3 regions of the Kineococcus gynurae genome follow, and region 1 is predicted to be linked to each of the others. Evidence: riboswitches for the same ligand, from Rfam matches in the RefSeq annotation. Region 1 holds a riboswitch; each other region holds the start of a gene.
What was found. A riboswitch is a leader RNA that binds a small molecule or an ion and turns the genes downstream of it on or off. The one in region 1 is predicted to bind S-adenosylmethionine.

Region 1 (5,603 bases):
CCCCGTGGTCGCCGGCGACGGGGTCGTCCTCTACGTGACCGCTCCCCGGCGCAGCGACCCGCAGGCCCGCAGCGCCGACGAACGGGCCCTGGAGGCGCTCGCCTCGGTGGGGGAGGCCGCGTTCTTCCGGGTCGGGGCGAGCGAGGAGATGCACGGGCTCGCCCGTCGGGACGTCGTGACCGGGCTGCCGAACCGGCTGCAGTTCTCCGAGAAGCTCGCCCAGGAGCTGGACCGCGCCCGCACCGCCGAGCGCCTCGACCGGCTCACCGTCCTCTACCTGGACCTCGACGGGTTCAAGGCGGTCAACGACCGCTTCGGCCACGAGGCCGGTGACGAGCTGCTGCGCGACGTGGGCAACCGGCTGCGCGACACCCTGCGCGGCGGGTCCACCATCGCCCGCCTCGGCGGCGACGAGTTCGCCGTGCTGCTGCCCGACTGCGCCGACGTCGAGAGCCTGGCCCGCCGCGTCCTGCACGCCCTGCGCCAGGAGACCCGGATCCGTGGTCACGTCGTGCGGGTGCACGGCAGCATCGGTCTGGCCCGGGCCCGCTCCGGCGACGACGTGGGGACCCTGCTGCGCAACGCCGACACCGCGATGTACCGCGCCAAGGCGACGGGGAAGAACTGCTGGGTCGAGTTCCGCCCGGAGCTGCTGGAGGAGGAGATCGCCCGCCTGCAGGTGATCGAGGACCTGCAGCAGGCCCCCGCCGAGGCGTTCGTCGTCCACTACCAGCCGATCGTGGCCCTGGCCACGGGCGAGGTCGTCGGGCTGGAGGCGCTGGTCCGCTGGCGCCGCGACCGCGACGGTCTGTCCCCGCTGGTCGGCCCCGACGAGTTCATCAGCCTGGCCGAGCGTTCCGGCACGGTCGTCGCCATCGGCGACTCGGTCCTGCGCCAGGTCGCCGCCGACGCGGCCTCCCTGCAGGTCCAGGCGGGTCGCTCGCTGGAACTGATGGTCAACGTGTCCCCGGTGCAGCTGCGCCGAGCGGAGTTCACCGAACGGGTCGCCGCGGCCGTCCGGCGGATCACCGCGGCCGGGTGCCGGCTGCACCTGGAGATGACCGAGTCGGTGATGATCGACGAGGACTCCAACGGTGCCCTGCACGACCTCGCCGACACGGGTGCCTCGCTGACCATCGACGACTTCGGGACGGGGTTCTCCTCCCTCGGCTACCTGCGCCACCGCCCGTTCTCCAGTTTCAAGATCGACCGGAGTTTCGTGCAGGACATCGCCACCGAGTCGACCTCCCGCGCCCTGGTCGAGGGCATGGTCAAGATGGGGCAGGCCCTCGACCTGTCCGTCGTGGCCGAGGGCGTCGAGGCCGCCGACCAGGCCGACATCCTGCGCGACATGGGGTGCCCGCTGGTCCAGGGCCACCTGTACTGCCGGCCGTTGCCGCTGGCCGAGGTGCAGGAGTTCCTCGCCTCCCGGCGCATCCGGTCGCTGTCCGCCTGAACGGTCGGCCCGAACGGTCTGCCTGAACGGGCCGGGGCTCAGAAGTACCAGGGGAACGGCGACCAGTCCGGTTCCCGCTTCTGCAGGAACGAGTCCCGGCCCTCCACGGCCTCGTCGGTCATGTAGGCCAGCCGGGTCGCCTCCCCGGCGAACACCTGCTGCCCGACCATCCCGTCGTCCACCGCGTTGAACGCGAACTTCAGCATCCGTTGCGCGGTGGGCGACTTGCGGTTGATCTCCGCGGCCCACGCCAGCGCGACCGACTCCAGATCGGCGTGGGGGACGACCGCGTTCACCATGCCCATGCGGTGCGCCTCCTCGGCGCTGTAGGGGCGGCCGAGGAAGAAGATCTCGCGGGCGAACTTCTGCCCGACCTGCCGGGCCAGGTAGGCCGAGCCGTACCCGGCGTCGAAACTCCCCACGTCGGCGTCGGTCTGCTTGAACCGGGCGTGCTCGGCGCTGGCCAGGGTGAGGTCGGCGACGACGTGCAGGCTGTGCCCCCCGCCGGCGGCCCACCCGGGCACGACGGCGACCACGACCTTGGGCATGAACCGGATCAGGCGCTGCACCTCGAGGATGTGCAGCCGTCCGCCCTCGGCCTTGACCCGGGCGGCGTCGACCGTGTCGGCGGTCTCGCCCTCGGCGTACTGGTAGCCCGAGCGGCCGCGGATGCGCTGGTCCCCGCCGGAGCAGAACGCCCACCCCCCGTCGCGCGGGCTGGGGCCGTTCCCGGTCAGCAGGACACAGCCGACGTCCGGGGTGCGGCGGGCGTGGTCCAGGGTCCGGGCCAGTTCGTCGACCGTGCGAGGGCGGAACGCGTTGCGCACCTCCGGGCGGTCGAAGGCGATCCGCACCGTCCCTCGTTCCGGGCCCGGCCGCCGGCAGCGGTGGTAGGTGATGTCCTCCAGGTCGCCGAAACCGGCGACCTCCTCCCAGGCCTCGGGGTCGAACAGGTCGCTGACGGCACGCTCGCTCACCCGGGCACGGTATCCGCCGCATCCTCCGGAGGGCTGGCGCCCACGACCCCGGCCATGTCAGTATGTAAGGACAAACAAGGAGGTTCATCCATGCCGCTGCTCCGTTTCGACCTCGTCGTCGGCCGTACGCCCGACCAGCTCCGCACCCTGCTCGACGCCGCCCACACCGCGATGGTCGAGGCCTTCGCCGTCCCGGACTCCGACCGCTACCAGGTCGTCCACCAGCACGCCCCGGGCGAGCTCGTCCTGCACGACACCGGCCTCGGGATCGAGCGCACCGACGACGTCGTGCTGCTGCAGGTCACCAGCCGCCCCCGCGGTCGGGCGGCCAAGGAGCGCTTCTACGCCCTGCTCGTCGAGAACCTCGCCCGCGACTGCGGCATCAAGACCTCCGACGTCGTGGTCTCGGTCGTCGAGAGCGGTGACGACGACTGGTCCTTCGGGCACGGCCGGGCGCAGTTCCTCACCGGGGAACTCTGACCCCCGCGCCCAGGTCCCGCCCGTAGACGTGGACCCGGCCGTCGGCCAGCACGTGCACCTCGCGCTCGGCCAGCCGGGCGAACCCCAGCCGCTCGTAGAGCCGGTGCGCGGCGACCATCCGCGCCTGGGAGGCCAGCACCAGCCGGTCCAGGCCGCGCTGCCGCCCGACGGCGAGGGCGTGCTCGACCAGCGACGTCGCCACCCCGCGCCCGCGGGCGGCGGGGTCGGTGGCCAGCAGCCGCAGGTCCATCTCGCCGGGCCGGGACACGGCCGAGCAGTTGCGGCCCGGGCGCGGCAGGGTGACCGTCCCGAGCAGGGTCCCCTCGAGGGCGTCCACCGCCACCACCAGCTCGTGCTCGGCGGCGCGGCCGGCGGCGTCGGCCACCGAGGCCGCGTACGGCCCGGCGAGGGCGTAGTCGTGGGCGTAGGCGCGCAGCGCCAGGTGCCCGACCGCGTCGAACTCGTCGGGTCGGGCCGGACGCACGAGGGTCCGGACGTCGCTGAGGAGGCTCACCACGTGCTCCCGTCGGTACCGCGCTTGCCGGGTACGCCCTCCGCACCGGCCAGGTCTTGTCCCAGGAGCACCCCGTCGCGTGAGGGGTTGCCGGCCGCCGGCTGGGACACCGCAGCGGACCTCTTGACCTGTCGGCAGCCTAACGGACGCGCACGATGGGCCGAACCGGCGTCAGGATGCCCGGGTGAGCCCCACCACCCCCGACCTCGCCGAGCTCCTCGACGCCGCGGTCGTCGTGACCCTTCCCCTGCACCGCCGATTCCGGGGCATCACCACCCGGGAGGCGCTGCTGCTGCGGGGCCCGGCCGGCTGGGGCGAGTTCGCCCCCTTCCTCGAGTACGACGCGCAGGAGAGCTCCCGCTGGCTCGCCGCGGCGATCGAGGCCGCCTGGACGGGGTTCCCCGCCCCCCGGCGCGCGTCCGTCGAGGTCAACGCGACCGTGCCCGCCGTGCCCGGCGCCGACGTCCCCGCCGTCCTCGCCGGGTTCGGCGACTGCCGGACGGTCAAGGTCAAGGTCGCCGAACGGGGTCAGACCCTCGCCGACGACGTCGACCGGGTCCGGGCCGTGCGTCGCTGCGCCTGGGCCGACGCGCGGATCCGGGTCGACGCCAACGGCGGCTGGACCGTCGACGAGGCCGAACGCGCCCTCGACGCGTTGGGCGAGAGCGGGTTGGAGTACGCCGAGCAACCCTGCGCGAGCCTGGAGGAGCTGGCCGAGCTGCGCCGCCGGATGCACCGCAGCGGCGCGGTCGTCCCGCTGGCCGCCGACGAGAGCATCCGCAAGGCCGAGGACCCGCTGCGGGTCGTCGGGCTGGAGGCCGCCGACCTCGTCGTCCTCAAGGTAGCCCCGTTGGCCGGGGTCCGGCCGGCGCTCGCCGTCGCCGCGGCCTGCGGGCTGCCGGTGGTCGTCTCCTCGGCCCTGGACACCTCGGTCGGCATCGCCGCCGGCCTGGCCCTGGCCGCGGCCCTGCCCGAGCTGCCCCACGCCTGCGGCCTCGGAACCGTCGCGCTGCTGGCCGGCGACGTCCGCCACGACCCGCTCGTCCCGGTCGACGGTCGCCTCCCGGTGGGTCCGGCCGTGGCCGACGCCGACCTCGTCGAACGCCACCGCGCCCCGCAGGAGCGGCAGGGGTGGTGGCGCGAGCGGCTGCGGGCCGCCCACGCCGTGCTCAGCCCGGACGACCCGGACGGGGTCGCAGCAGGTTCGTGATCCGGGCCGTGCAGAGCCGTCGACCGTCCTCGTCGGTGACGACGACCTCGTGGCTGGCGATCGTGCGGCCCAGGGTGATGGCCGTGGCCGTGCCGGTCACGACGCCCGACGTCGCCGAGCGGTGGTGGGTCGCGTTGATGTCCAGGCCCACGGCCAGGGAGTGCGGCCACCCGTGCAGGGTCGCCCCGATCGAGCCCAGGGTCTCGGCCAGCACGCAGCTCGCGCCCCCGTGCAGCAGGCCGGCGATCTGCTGGTTGCCCTCGACCGGCATGGTCGCGACCAGCCGCTCGGGCGTGGCCTCCAGGATCTCGATCCCCATGCGCTGCAGCAGGGTCGGGCCCAGCCCGGCGGGGGCGGCCGCGGCGAAGACCTCGTTCAGGTGCCCCAGGTCCGCCCCGGGCTCGACGGTGTCGGTCATGGCGGGAGCCTGGCACACGGCCCCCGCGGGACGGGTCCGGGTGGGTGCCCCGTGGCGCGCGGATCTTCGGAAGCGAGAGACCATCGGAGGGTGAATCCCTCGACCGCGCTGGCGGCGGTCCTCGTCGACGCCCTCGTCCGACTGGGTCTGCGCCACCTCGTCCTCGCCCCCGGCTCGCGCAGCGCCCCGCTCGCCTACGCCGCGGCGGCCGCCGCCGAGGCCGGACGGCTGCAGCTGCACGTGCGGGTCGACGAGCGCAGCGCCGGGTTCCTCGCCCTGGGCCTGGCCCGCGGGGCCGGCTCGCCCGCCCGCGCCGAGCTCGCCGCCGTCGTCACCACCAGCGGGACCGCCGCCGCCAACCTGCACCCCGCGGTGCTGGAGGCCCACCACGCCGGGGTGCCGCTCATCGTCCTGACCGCCGACCGTCCGCACGAGCTGCGCGGGTCCGGGGCCAGCCAGACGGCCGACGCCCAGGCCCGTCTGTTCCTGCCCTCGGTGCGGTTCTCGGCCGACGTGCCCGCCCCCGTGGACCCCGACCGGCAGGCCCC
Region 2 (5,603 bases), on a different contig from region 1:
GACGTCGTCAGAGCCGTGGCCGCGGACCCATCCGTGCTCGGTGAGCGCGACCCCGTCGAGGCTCGCGGCGGTGCGACGGACGCGCTCGTCCACCCCGGCCTCCCCGGCCACCCCGGCCTCCCCGGGCACGACCGCGTCGATCCCCAGGTGCTCCCGCAGCCACCGGTCCGGCCCCGGGTCCGCGGCGATGCGCCGCAGCGCCCCCACCCCCCGCCGCCGTGCGTCGGGACCGAGCCCGGCGACCCGCGCGCGGACCTCAGGACGGTGACCGCCGGCGCCGGTGGCGCGGTCGGCCCGGGCGGCGGCGGAGGCCTCGAGGGCGGCCGCGGCCGACCCGCGGTCGCGCAACGCCTCCCCCAGCAGCACCACCTCCGACACCTTCTGGTCGGCGAAGGCCAGCCGGCGACGCAGCTGCGGGTCCAGGTCGACCTCGTCGGCCACGTCGTGCGGGACGTGGAGCAACGAGGTCGAGGTGCCCGCGACGACCCGGGGGTGCCCGGTCGGCTGCAACGCGGCGAGGGCCTGCAGCCCCCGCAGGGCGGGGCCGAGGTCGGTGGTCCAGACGTTCTCCCCGTCCACGACCCCGCCGACCAGGACCTTGTCGGCGAGGCCCGCGAGGTCCCCGGCCGGGGCCGGGACCGACCCGCGCACGAGGTCGAGCGCGACGCCCGCGACCCCGGTGGCGGCGAGGTCGGCCAGGGAACCGCCGGGGTCACCGTGGGGGACGGCGACCAGGAGCTGCACCCCGCCCGTGGCGGCGAGCCGGTCGTAGGTCGCCCGGACCGCGGCGGAGAGCTCGGCGGCGTCCGTCCCGGCGGTGGCGGGGGCGGCGAGCCCGGGTTCGTCCAGCTGCACCCAGTCCGCCCCGGCCGCCGCGAACGACTGCAGCGCGACGGCGTAGGCCTCGACCAGTTCGGGCAGCCGTTCCCACGGCCGGCGGTCCCCCGCGGGAGCGCCCGCCGGGGCACCGGCCCGGGCCAGCAGCAGGAACGTGAGCGGCCCGACGAGGACGGGCCGGGTCAGGTACCCGTCGGTCAGGGCCTCGGCGAACTCCCGGACCGCGCGGTCGTCGACGAAGCGGAACCGGGTCGCCGGGGTGATCTCGGGCACGACGTGACGCCGGCCCCGGCCGGCCCCCGGGACCGTCCGCAGCGGGGTCCTGACCCCGCGACCGCGGGCGAGGACGTCGAGGCCGACCAGGTCGACCGACCCGTCCGAGGCGAGCACGTCGGCGCAGCGGGCGGGGACGGCACCGAACGCGACCACGGCGTCCAGCACGGGGTCGTGGCTGGAGAACGCCTGCGGGATCGAGGAGTCGTGGGCGGGCAGCCCCCGGGCGTTCATCCGGCGCCGGGCCCGGGCGCGCACCGCGGCGAGCGCGGCCTCGGTCGCGGCGACGTCGGCCCGCCCAGCGCGCAGCGCGGCCAGCGCGGCCGTGGTCTCGCGGCGGGCCCCGATGCTCGGGTAGCCGAGCACGGTGGCTCGCCACGGGCGGGCGGCGGGACCCGGGACGGGCCCGCCCCTCACCGGACGCCGGCCAGGCGGGCGGAACCGGAACGGATCCGTTCGACCAGGGCGACGGCCGTGGCCGAGGAGTTCGAGGGGTAGACGTGCAGCCCCGGGGCCCCGGCGTCGAGCAGCTCGCGGGCGAGCTCGGCGGCCACCCGCACGGCCAGGCGGCGCCGTCGCGCCGGGGAGGGGTCGTCCCCCAGCCGGGCCAGCAGCCCCGCGGGGGCGGGGACCCCGGTGAGCTGCTGCAGGCGCAGCAACCGCGCCGGGTCGTCCACGGCGGTGATGCCGGGCAGCACGGGGATGGTGACGCCGGCCAGCCGGGCCCGGTCCACGAAGGCCGTCCACTCCTCGGCCCGGTAACCGACCTGGGCGACGGCGAACCGGGCCCCCGCCTCCTGCTTGGCCCGCAACGCGGCCAGGTCTCCCGGGCGGCGCGAGGAGGGGAAGGCCGGGACGGCGATGCTGAGCGGTCCCTCGTCCACCGGTCGCGAACCCCCGCGCAGCGCCAGCCGCCGCCGCTCGACCACCTGCAGGACCTCGACGAGGTCGCAGCCGCGCAGCACCGGGTCGGACGGCTCGCCGAGGGGCGCACCCGCCGGGTCGCCGCGCAGGACGAGGACGTCCCGGATCCCGCTCTCGAGGATCTCCGCCCCGGCCGCCACGACCTGCGCGCGGCTGGAGCCGACGCAGGTGAGGTGGGCCATCGCCGTGACGGGGGTGCTGCGCCGGACGTGGCGGAGCAACCCCGCCGCCGCGGCCCGGGTCGCACCCCCCGCCCGGCAGGTCACCGAGAAGAAGTCCGGGGACGTGGCGGCGAGCTCGGAGACCGTGCGGCCCAACGCCTCGGCCGCGGCCTGCGACCGGGGCGGGAAGAGTTCGAAACTGATGGTCGGGCGCGGCCCGCCGACCCGGGCGGCCAGCGTCATCGCGCGGCCCCCGAAGGGTTCCGGGAAGGACGGGGTGCAGCACGCATCGTGAACTCCATCGGCCTGGCGTTAGCACCCTCGCCCGGGCTCGGGGGGTTGCTGCGGCGTCGTCGAGCCAGGACTCTCGGCCGCTCTGGATGGTGCGCCGACCCTAGCCGCCGTCCCGGGCATCCGACAACCGTGATCGCGCCCCGCGAAGGAACCCGACCGACCGGCCCGTCGCCCGGGCGCTCGGCGCCCGCCCGACTATCCTCACAACCCTCACAGCTACGACCCAGGTTCACCCGGGTCGCACCCGACGAGGAGGTCACGTGAGCAGTTCCTGGTCCGGCACCGGCGATCCGCCCCCCGGCACGGGCCCCGGGCCCGAACCCGCCCCCGCGTCCCCGTCCGGGGCGCTCGAGGGGGCCCGCAGCTACGAGGAGGTCCAGGCCTCCCCCGAGTTCGCCGCCCTGCGCCGTCGCTTCCGGCGGGTCGTCTTCCCGCTCTCGGCGTTGTTCCTGGCCTGGTACGCGGCCTACGTCCTGCTGGCCGACTACGCCCACGACTTCATGGGGATCCGCCTCGGCGGCAGCAACATCACCGTCGGGCTGCTGTTCGGCTTCGGCCAGTTCGCCTCGACGTTCATCATCACGACGATCTACGTGCGCTGGGCCAACAAGCGCTTCGACCCCGCCGCCGACGAGCTGCGCCACCGCATCGAGGGGACCCCGTGACCAGCAGCAGCCTCGTGACCAGCGCCCTGGCCACCGCGACCGTCCCCGCCGGCGGCGACGTCGGGGAACCGGTCGTCAACATCGCCATCTTCGGCGCGTTCGTCGCCATCACCCTGACCGTGGTGCTGCGGGCCAGCCGCAACAACCGCAGCGCGGCCGACTTCTACGCCGGGGGACGCGCGTTCAGCGGCCGGCAGAACGGCATCGCCATCGCCGGGGACTACCTCTCGGCCGCGAGTTTCCTCGGCATCGCCGGGGCCATCGCGATCTACGGCTACGACGGCTTCCTCTACTCGATCGGGTTCCTGGTCGCCTGGTTGGTGGCCCTGCTCCTGGTCGCGGAACTGCTGCGCAACACCGGGCGGTTCACGATGGCCGACGTCCTGAGCTTCCGGCTCAAGGAACGGCCGGTCCGGATGGCCGCGGCGATCTCGACGCTCACCGTGTCCTTCTTCTACCTGCTGGCCCAGATGGCCGGCGCGGGCGGCCTGGTCGCCCTGCTGCTGGGCATCGACGGGCGGGCCGGGCAGAACCTGGTGATCGCGATCGTGGGCGCGCTCATGGTCGTCTACGTGCTGATCGGCGGGATGAAGGGCACCACCTGGGTGCAGATCATCAAGGCGGTCATGCTGGTGACCGGGGCCGGCGTGATGACCGTCTGGGTGCTGGCCCAGTACGGGTTCAACCTCTCCGACCTGATCGGCGCCGCCGTCGCCGCCCCGGGTTCGGCCGGCGAGGCGCTGGTGGAACCGGGCGGGCAGTACGGGGCCACCGAGATCTCGAAGCTGAACTTCCTGTCCCTGGCGCTGGCCCTGGTCCTGGGGACGGCGGGGCTGCCGCACGTGCTCATGCGGTTCTACACCGTGCCGAGCTCGCGCGAGGCCCGCCGCAGCGTGGTCTGGGCGATCTGGATCATCGGGATCTTCTACCTGTTCACGCTCGTCATCGGCTACGGCGCCGGCGCGATCGTGGGTCCGGACGCGATCCGGGGCGCACCGGGCCGGGTGAACTCCGCGGCCCCGCTGCTCGCCTACCAGCTCGGCGGGCCGGTCCTGCTGGGCATCATCGCCGCCGTCGCGTTCGCGACCATCCTCGCCGTGGTCGCGGGGCTGGCCATCACGGCCAGCGCCTCCTTCGCCCACGACATCTACGCCAGCGTCATCAAGAAGGGTGAGGTCTCGGCCAACGCCGAGGTGCGGATCGCGCGCATCACGATCGTGGTGATCGGGGCCGTCGCCATCGTCGGGGGGATGCTGGCCAACGGGCAGAACGTGGCCTTCCTCGTCGCCCTGGCGTTCGCGGTGGCGGCGAGCGCGAACCTGCCGACGATCCTCTACTCGCTGTTCTGGCGCCGGTTCACCACCCGCGGCGCCCTGTGGAGCATCTACGGCGGGTTGATCTCCTGCATCACCCTGATCGCGTTCTCCCCCGTCGTCTCCGGCAAGGTCGACCCGGCGACGGGGGCGAGCCTGTCGATGATCACCGACCCCTCGGTGGACTTCTCCTGGTTCCCGCTGGAGAACCCGGGGCTGGTCTCGATCCCGCTGGCCTTCCTGCTGGGGTGGTTGGGATCGGTGACGTCCAAGGAGACCGGCAACGAGAAGCGGGCCGCCGAGATGGAGGTCCGCAGCCTGACCGGGGCCGGGGCCGAGAAGGCCGTCGAGCACTGAATCGGGCCGGCCCCGACGGCCGGACGCGACGGAGGGCCGGGTGACCCGCACGGGTCACCCGGCCCTCCCGCGTCCGGCGGCGGTTGCGCTCAGTTGCAGCGCGAGACGGGGATCGCGGTCGCGGTGTCGGCGAAGGTGTTCGTCGCGAAGCTCACCGAACGCGGCGCCAGGGCCGGGCCGTACTTGGCCGTGTGGCCGAACTTGTTGCCGGTGAAGGTCACCGAACCCAGGTTCGCGCTGCACTTGATGTTGACGGTGTACATGCCGCCGTCGAAGTAGTTCCCCTCGATGACGACCTTGTCCAGCAGCTGCTGGCCGGTCTCGGTGCCGAACTGCAGGGCCGAGTTCGCGTTGACCAGGCCGTCGGCCGGGTCGGGCATGAAGGTGTTGCGCCGCAGCACGATGCCGACCCCGGAGGTGGACTGGGCCGCGTCGGTGTGGACGGAGTCGTCCCGCACGAGGCTGTGGACGTAGCTGTCCTCGATCAGCACGTCGTTGCCCAGCCGGGGCCCGTCGAAGGTGCCGTGGACGTTCACGCGGCGCAGGGTGTAGTCCGACCAGCCGATCGCGATGGTGGTGCTGGCCCGGCCGTCGATCTCGGAGTCCTCGAGGACGAACCGGGGCGCGTCGCGCAGGGTGACGGCGAGAGGGGCTCCGGCGCAGCGGATCCGGGACTTGCGGATGGTCACGTCGGCCGCCGTGACGGTGACGCAGCCGGTGATGTCGAGGTTCTGCACGACCGTCCCCGGGGTGGAGACGACCAGGTCGCCGCTGGGGGT
Region 3 (5,603 bases), on a different contig from region 1:
CCGATGACGAGTTCGAGCAGCAGGACGGAGAGCACGTTGGGCAGCACGACCGGCCACACGACGTGGGTGAACGTGCGGACGGCGCCGGCCCCGTCGAGGGCCGCCGCCTCCCGCAGTTCGTGGTCCACCCCGAGGAGGGCGGCGAACACCAGCAGCGTCACCAACGGCGTCCACTGCCAGACGTGCATGACCAGCAGCGAGGAGAACGCCCCCACGCCGTCGCCGAGAGGGTTGGCCCCGGGGAACCCGAGGGCCGAGAACACCCCGCCGAAGGCGCCGCCGACCGGGGCGAGCATGAGTTTCCAGGCGACCCCGACCATCACCGGCGGGGTCACCAGCGGCAGCAGCAGGATGGTTCCGACCACGCCGAACCGGGTCCCCCGCGCGTGCAGCAGGAGGGCCAGCGCGGTGCCGAGCGCGGTGGTGGCGAGCGCCGCGCCCACCGCGAAGACGGTCGAGCGGACGAGCGAGCCCGCGAACGCCAGCGACTCCCACGCCTCGACGACGTTCTCCGTCCCCGTCCAGCGGACGAGGGGGTGGGCCAGGGTCGACTTCGTCAGCGCCAGGGCCACCACGAAGAGCGTGGGGTAGAGCAGCATGACCGCCAGGCCGGCGAGGCTCGGGGCGGCCAGCCACGTCGAGACGTGCCCGGGCCGGTGCCGACCGGGCACGGCCCGGCGCGCCGTCCGCGCGCGCCGGGCCTGCTCGGGGATGGTCACCGTGGCCGTGGGGGTGCCGACGTCCGTGGGGGCGCTCATCCGAGCTCGTTCTCCCAGGTCTCGGCGGCGTCGTCGAGCGCGGTCTGCGCGTCCTTGTCGCCCTGCATGGCCAGGGCCAGCTGGTCCACCAGGTCCTGCAGGAGCTTGGGTGCCCCGGCCTCGCGCGGCCAGGCCAGCGGGGAGCCGAGCAGCCCCTCGCGGATGACGTCCACGGCCTTGCCCGCGGCGGTCGCGTACTCGGCGCTCTCCAGGACGCTCGTGCGGGCCGGGTCGATGCCGGAGCCCGCGGTCGAGGACAGCAGGAAGTTGTGCTCCTTGTCGGTGGCCCACTTCACGAAGGCCGCGGCGACGCCCTGCTGGCTCGACCCCGCCGAGACGCCGAGGCCGAAGCCCGCGTTCAGGGCGGTCCGGGGGGTGGTGTTGGACCCGCCGGTCGGGAGGGTGACGACACCCCACTTGTCCACGATCTTCGAGCTGGACGGGTCCTGGGCCTTGAGGCCGAGGTCGGTCCACGTGTCGAGCATGGCGCCCTGGCCGGAGAGGAACGCGGAGTTGGCCTGGTCGAAGCCGGTCTGCAGGGGTGTCGGCAGCGCGGCCGGCTGCACGTCGATGAGGTGCTGCAGCGCCGCGAGGCCCTCCGCACCCGCGAAGGCGACCTTGCCGGACTCGTCGAGCAGCGTCCCGCCGTACCCGGCGAGGCGGTTGATGAAGGAGCAGCCGAGGATCATCGGGACCTGCTGCGCCTCGACGATGGCCCCGTAGACGCTGCCGCCGGAGTCCTGGGTGATCTTGGCCGCGGCCGCGTCGTACTCGTCCCAGGTCGTCGGGGGCTGGACGCCGTAGCGGTCGAAGACCTCGGCGTTGTAGTAGAGGACGTGGGTGTCCCCGTCGAAGGGCAGGCCGTAGCGCTTGCCGTCCAGCAGCGTGTACGGGTCGTAGATGCTGGCGAGGAAGTCGTCGGGCTCGATGCCGTCGGTGCCGCCGGAGTTGGAGGCGATCCAGTCGGTGAGGTCGACCAGGGCGCCGGCGTCGACCAGGTCGCCCAGGCCGAAGTAGAAGTAGTCGAAGACGTCGAACTCGCCGTCACCGGCCTGCACGTCGAGGATCTGCTTGCTCGTCAGCTGGTCGTAGGGGATCGCGGTGACCTCGAGCGTGCCGCCGAAGTCGTCCTTGAACTTGGGGCCGAGCAGGTCGGTGAAGGCCAGCCGGTGGGGCTGGTTGACCATGAGCTTCAGGGTCGCGCCCTGCAGGCTCGCCTTCTCCTCGCCGGACAGGGCGGCCGAGTTCGAGCCGTCGCCGCAGGCGCTCAACGAGCCGAGCGCGGCCAGGGAGCCGAGCCCCAGGGCCGAGGACAGGACCCGACGACGGGTGGCGAGGATCGGACGGTGGGGCGTGAGCACGGGTTCTCCTCGGAGACGGTGAGCGGGGTCGCTCGCAGGGGTGGGTGGTGCCAGGGGAGGCGGAGCGGGTCCGGCGGGCGCCTCGGACGCTGGACCGGTCCAACCGGTCCAACCGGTCCAACCGGTCCAACCGGTCCGCGGGGACCGGGGTCGCGAGGCGTCGCGGGGCGAGGGGCGTCAGTGCGTGAGCGGGTGCCGTCGACAGCCCGGACGGGCGGGCCCGTGCGGGGTGGACGCGGTACAGATCCGGATCATGGAATCCTCCATCGATCCTGGCGGGAGCACCTGTCGCGGTTCCGAACGCGATGGTTGCTGTGGCGTCGTCGAGCCAGGACTCTCGGCCACTCGGGATGGTGTCGAGGGGGAGCGTAGCGCAGGGCGACGGCCGCTCGGACCACGTCGGCCGGTTCGGGTCGAGGAACCGGATGGGGTGCCCGATGATCCGCCGCGACGGCACTGCCCTCTGCCGCGCCCCGCCTCCTCCGTCGCGCGAGAAGCTGCTGTGCGACACTGGCCGGGATCGAGCGTTCCTCCACACCGGGCGCCCGATCCGTCGACGGATCCGCCGCGCACGCGGTCCGTCCGGGCAGCGCCGCGGTCCAGTGGAAGGACCGGGCCGGCGCACCGGGCGAGCCGAGGCCGGACGCCCGTCGACGCGACCGGCGGGGGCCAGCGCGAAACCGCGAGCCCCAGCCGGACGACCCCAGGACTTCCGCCGGTCCGCGGCTACCGCAGACCGGTGAGCCCTACGAGCACGCCCGCGCGGCAGTGGGCACCGGTGTGACTGCCGCCGCGGGCGACGGGAGAGACCCGTGACCACGTCCGACCTGACCGGAGCCGACTCGGCGCCGGAGAGCACCAGCACGACCGGCGGGGCCCAGCGCCCGCGCCGTCGCCGGGCCGCGAGCCGACCGGCCGGCCCCCCGACCGCCGTGGCGGAAACCCCCGTGGCCCCCACCTCGGCGCAGCCCCCCGCCGCGTCGGCCGCCGACGACCGGCCCGCCCCGGACGCCCCGGCGCCGACCCCGGTGCCCGAGGCGTCCGCGCCGCCCGCCGCGGAGAGCTTCGACGCCGCCGCCGGCCGTCCCCGGACCCGGCGCAGCCGTCGGGCCACCAGCGCCCCGGTCGACGCGAGCGTCGCGCCGACCCCGGTCGCGGCCGAGGCCGCTGCGGGAGACCCGGCCGAGACCCCGGCGGAGACCCCGGCGGAGACCCCCGCCGAGACCCCGGCCGAGACCCCCGCCGTCGAGCCGGCCGAAGCACCGGCCGCGGCCCGGGACGAGTCGCCGGCCCCCACGACGTCCTCCGCCGCCCCGCGGTCGGAGACCTCCGGCACGGACGACCTGATGGACGACCCGGTCCTGCTGCGGGCCCGCGGACTCGCCCGGGGCGCGTCGGCCCCCGTGGCCGACCAGGACCGCGCGGCGGCCGCCGCGGCCCGCGCCACCGCCCTGTTCTTCCAGGCTCCCGAGTCCGAGGAGTCCGACCGGCCGCGCCGGCGGGCCTCCGCCCCGGCGGGGCCGCCCCGTTCCTTCTCGCCGTTCTCGATCTTCGAGGACGGCGACGACGCCGACGACGAGGACGACCAGGACGTCGAGGACGACCAGGACGACCAGGACGTCGACGCCGACGACCTCGAGGACGCGGACCGGGACGACGCCGAGGAGAGCGACGACGAGCCGGAGGCGCGCCCGGCCGGACGTCGCCGGTCTCGCGGCTCCCGTCGCCGCGGCGGACGGGTCGACGCCCGCGAGGACGACGCCGAGGACGACGACTCGGACGATTCCGACGGGTCGGACGCGGCGGACGAGGCCGACGGATCCGAGGACGACGACGAGGGTGCGCCGCGCCGCCGTCGGCGTCGCGGTGGCCGCGGCCGCCGTGGTCGCAACGGCCGCGGGGAGGACGCCGACGACGAGCGCGAGCAGGACGAGGACGGGCCGCGCCCCGAGCGCTCCGGTGGGAACGGTCGCGCCGACTCCGACGCCCAGGGCGAGGAGGACGACGCCGCCGACACCGGGGACGACTCGCAGGGGGACCAGGGGGGCGAGGAGGACTCCGGTTCGGGCTCCTCGCGCCGTCGGCGTCGTCGCCGCCGCCGTTCGGGATCCGGCGAGGGTGACGACGTCGCCGCCGACGACCCGCCGAACACCGTCACCCGGGTGCGCGAGCCCCGTCGGCCGCGCGAGCGCGGGACCGGAGAGGACGAGATCACCGCGCTCAAGGGCTCGACCCGGCTGGAGGCCAAGAAGCAGCGTCGCCGCGAGGGGCGCGAGCAGGGCCGCAAGCGGGCCATCCTGACCGAGGCCGAGTTCCTGGCCCGGCGCGAGAGCGTCGAGCGGGTCATGGTGGTGCGCGAGTCCGACGGCCGCACCCAGATCGGCGTCCTCGAGGACGGCATCCTGGCCGAGCACTACGGGGCCAAGAAGGCCCAGACGACGATGGTCGGCAACATCTACCTGGGCCGCGTCCAGAACGTCCTGCCCAGCATGGAGGCCGCGTTCATCGACGTCGGCAAGGGCCGCAACGCGGTCCTCTACGCGGGCGAGGTCAACTGGGACGCCGCCGGTCTGGAGGGACAACCCCGTCGCATCGAGGCCGCGCTGAAGTCCGGCGACCCGGTCCTGGTGCAGGTCACGAAGGACCCGGTCGGGCACAAGGGCGCCCGGCTCACCAGCCAGATCAACCTGCCCGGCCGCTACCTCGTCTACGTCCCGCGGGGCTCGATGGCGGGGATCTCGCGCAAGCTGCCCGACACCGAGCGGGCGCGGCTGAAGAAGATCCTCAAGCAGGTCGTCCCCGAGGGGGCCGGCGTGATCGTGCGGACCGCCGCCGAGGGGGTCGCCGAGGAGGAGCTGGCCGCGGACGTGCAACGGCTGCAGGCCACCTGGGAGTCGATCCAGGCCCGCATCACGGCCAAGAACGCCCCGGTGCTGCTGCACGGCGAGCCGGACCTGACCGTCCGCGTCGTCCGCGACGTCTTCAACGAGGACTTCACCAAGCTCGTCGTCGCGGGGGAGTCGGCCTGGCAGACGGTCTCGGACTACGTCCGCGACGTCGCCCCCGACCTGCAGCCCCGGCTGGAGCGGTGGGACTCCGAGGAGGACGTCTTCGCCGCCCACCGCATCGACGAGCAGCTGCAGAAGGCGCTCGGTCGCAAGGTGTACCTGCCCTCGGGTGGTTCGCTCGTGATCGACCCGACCGAGGCCATGCACGTCATCGACGTGAACACCGGGAAGTTCACCGGGGCCGGCGGGACGCTGGAGGAGACGGTCACCCGCAACAACCTCGAGGCCGCCGAGGAGATCGTCCGCCAGCTCCGGCTGCGCGACATCGGCGGGATCATCGTCATCGACTTCATCGACATGGTGCTCGAGGTGAACCGCGACCTCGTGCTGCGCCGACTGGTCGAGTGCCTCGGCCGGGACCGCACCAAGCACCAGGTGGCCGAGGTGACCTCGCTCGGGCTCGTCCAGATGACCCG

Region 2: it holds a riboswitch for S-adenosylmethionine, as region 1 does, so the genes downstream of both, ACFFKU_RS07390 (methylenetetrahydrofolate reductase) here and ACFFKU_RS14850 (GNAT family N-acetyltransferase) in region 1, are expected to answer to the same signal.
Region 3: it holds a riboswitch for S-adenosylmethionine, as region 1 does, so the genes downstream of both, ACFFKU_RS08680 (ABC transporter substrate-binding protein) here and ACFFKU_RS14850 (GNAT family N-acetyltransferase) in region 1, are expected to answer to the same signal.

The regions. Positions count from the first base shown of each region.
Region 1 covers NZ_JBHLUI010000010.1:244,975-250,577, forward strand. Annotated here, with positions in the region: gene ACFFKU_RS14835 (putative bifunctional diguanylate cyclase/phosphodiesterase) at 1-1,456, shown strand, start outside; gene ACFFKU_RS14840 (1,4-dihydroxy-2-naphthoyl-CoA synthase) at 1,495-2,433, opposite strand; gene ACFFKU_RS14845 (tautomerase family protein) at 2,524-2,913, shown strand; gene ACFFKU_RS14850 (GNAT family N-acetyltransferase) at 2,897-3,427, opposite strand; SAM riboswitch class IV at 3,443-3,556, opposite strand; gene ACFFKU_RS14855 (o-succinylbenzoate synthase) at 3,612-4,637, shown strand; gene ACFFKU_RS14860 (PaaI family thioesterase) at 4,597-4,956, opposite strand; gene menD (2-succinyl-5-enolpyruvyl-6-hydroxy-3-cyclohexene-1-carboxylic-acid synthase) at 5,146-5,603, shown strand, end outside.
Region 2 covers NZ_JBHLUI010000008.1:197,530-203,132, reverse strand. Annotated here, with positions in the region: gene ACFFKU_RS07395 (5-methyltetrahydropteroyltriglutamate--homocysteine S-methyltransferase) at 1-1,476, opposite strand, end outside; gene ACFFKU_RS07390 (methylenetetrahydrofolate reductase) at 1,524-2,438, opposite strand; SAM riboswitch class I at 2,491-2,582, opposite strand; gene ACFFKU_RS07385 (DUF485 domain-containing protein) at 2,750-3,154, shown strand; gene ACFFKU_RS07380 (monocarboxylic acid transporter) at 3,151-4,824, shown strand; gene ACFFKU_RS07375 (right-handed parallel beta-helix repeat-containing protein) at 4,914-5,603, opposite strand, start outside.
Region 3 covers NZ_JBHLUI010000008.1:485,899-491,501, forward strand. Annotated here, with positions in the region: gene ACFFKU_RS08675 (carbohydrate ABC transporter permease) at 1-758, opposite strand, end outside; gene ACFFKU_RS08680 (ABC transporter substrate-binding protein) at 755-2,119, opposite strand; SAM riboswitch class I at 2,380-2,476, opposite strand; gene ACFFKU_RS08685 (Rne/Rng family ribonuclease) at 2,932-5,603, shown strand, end outside.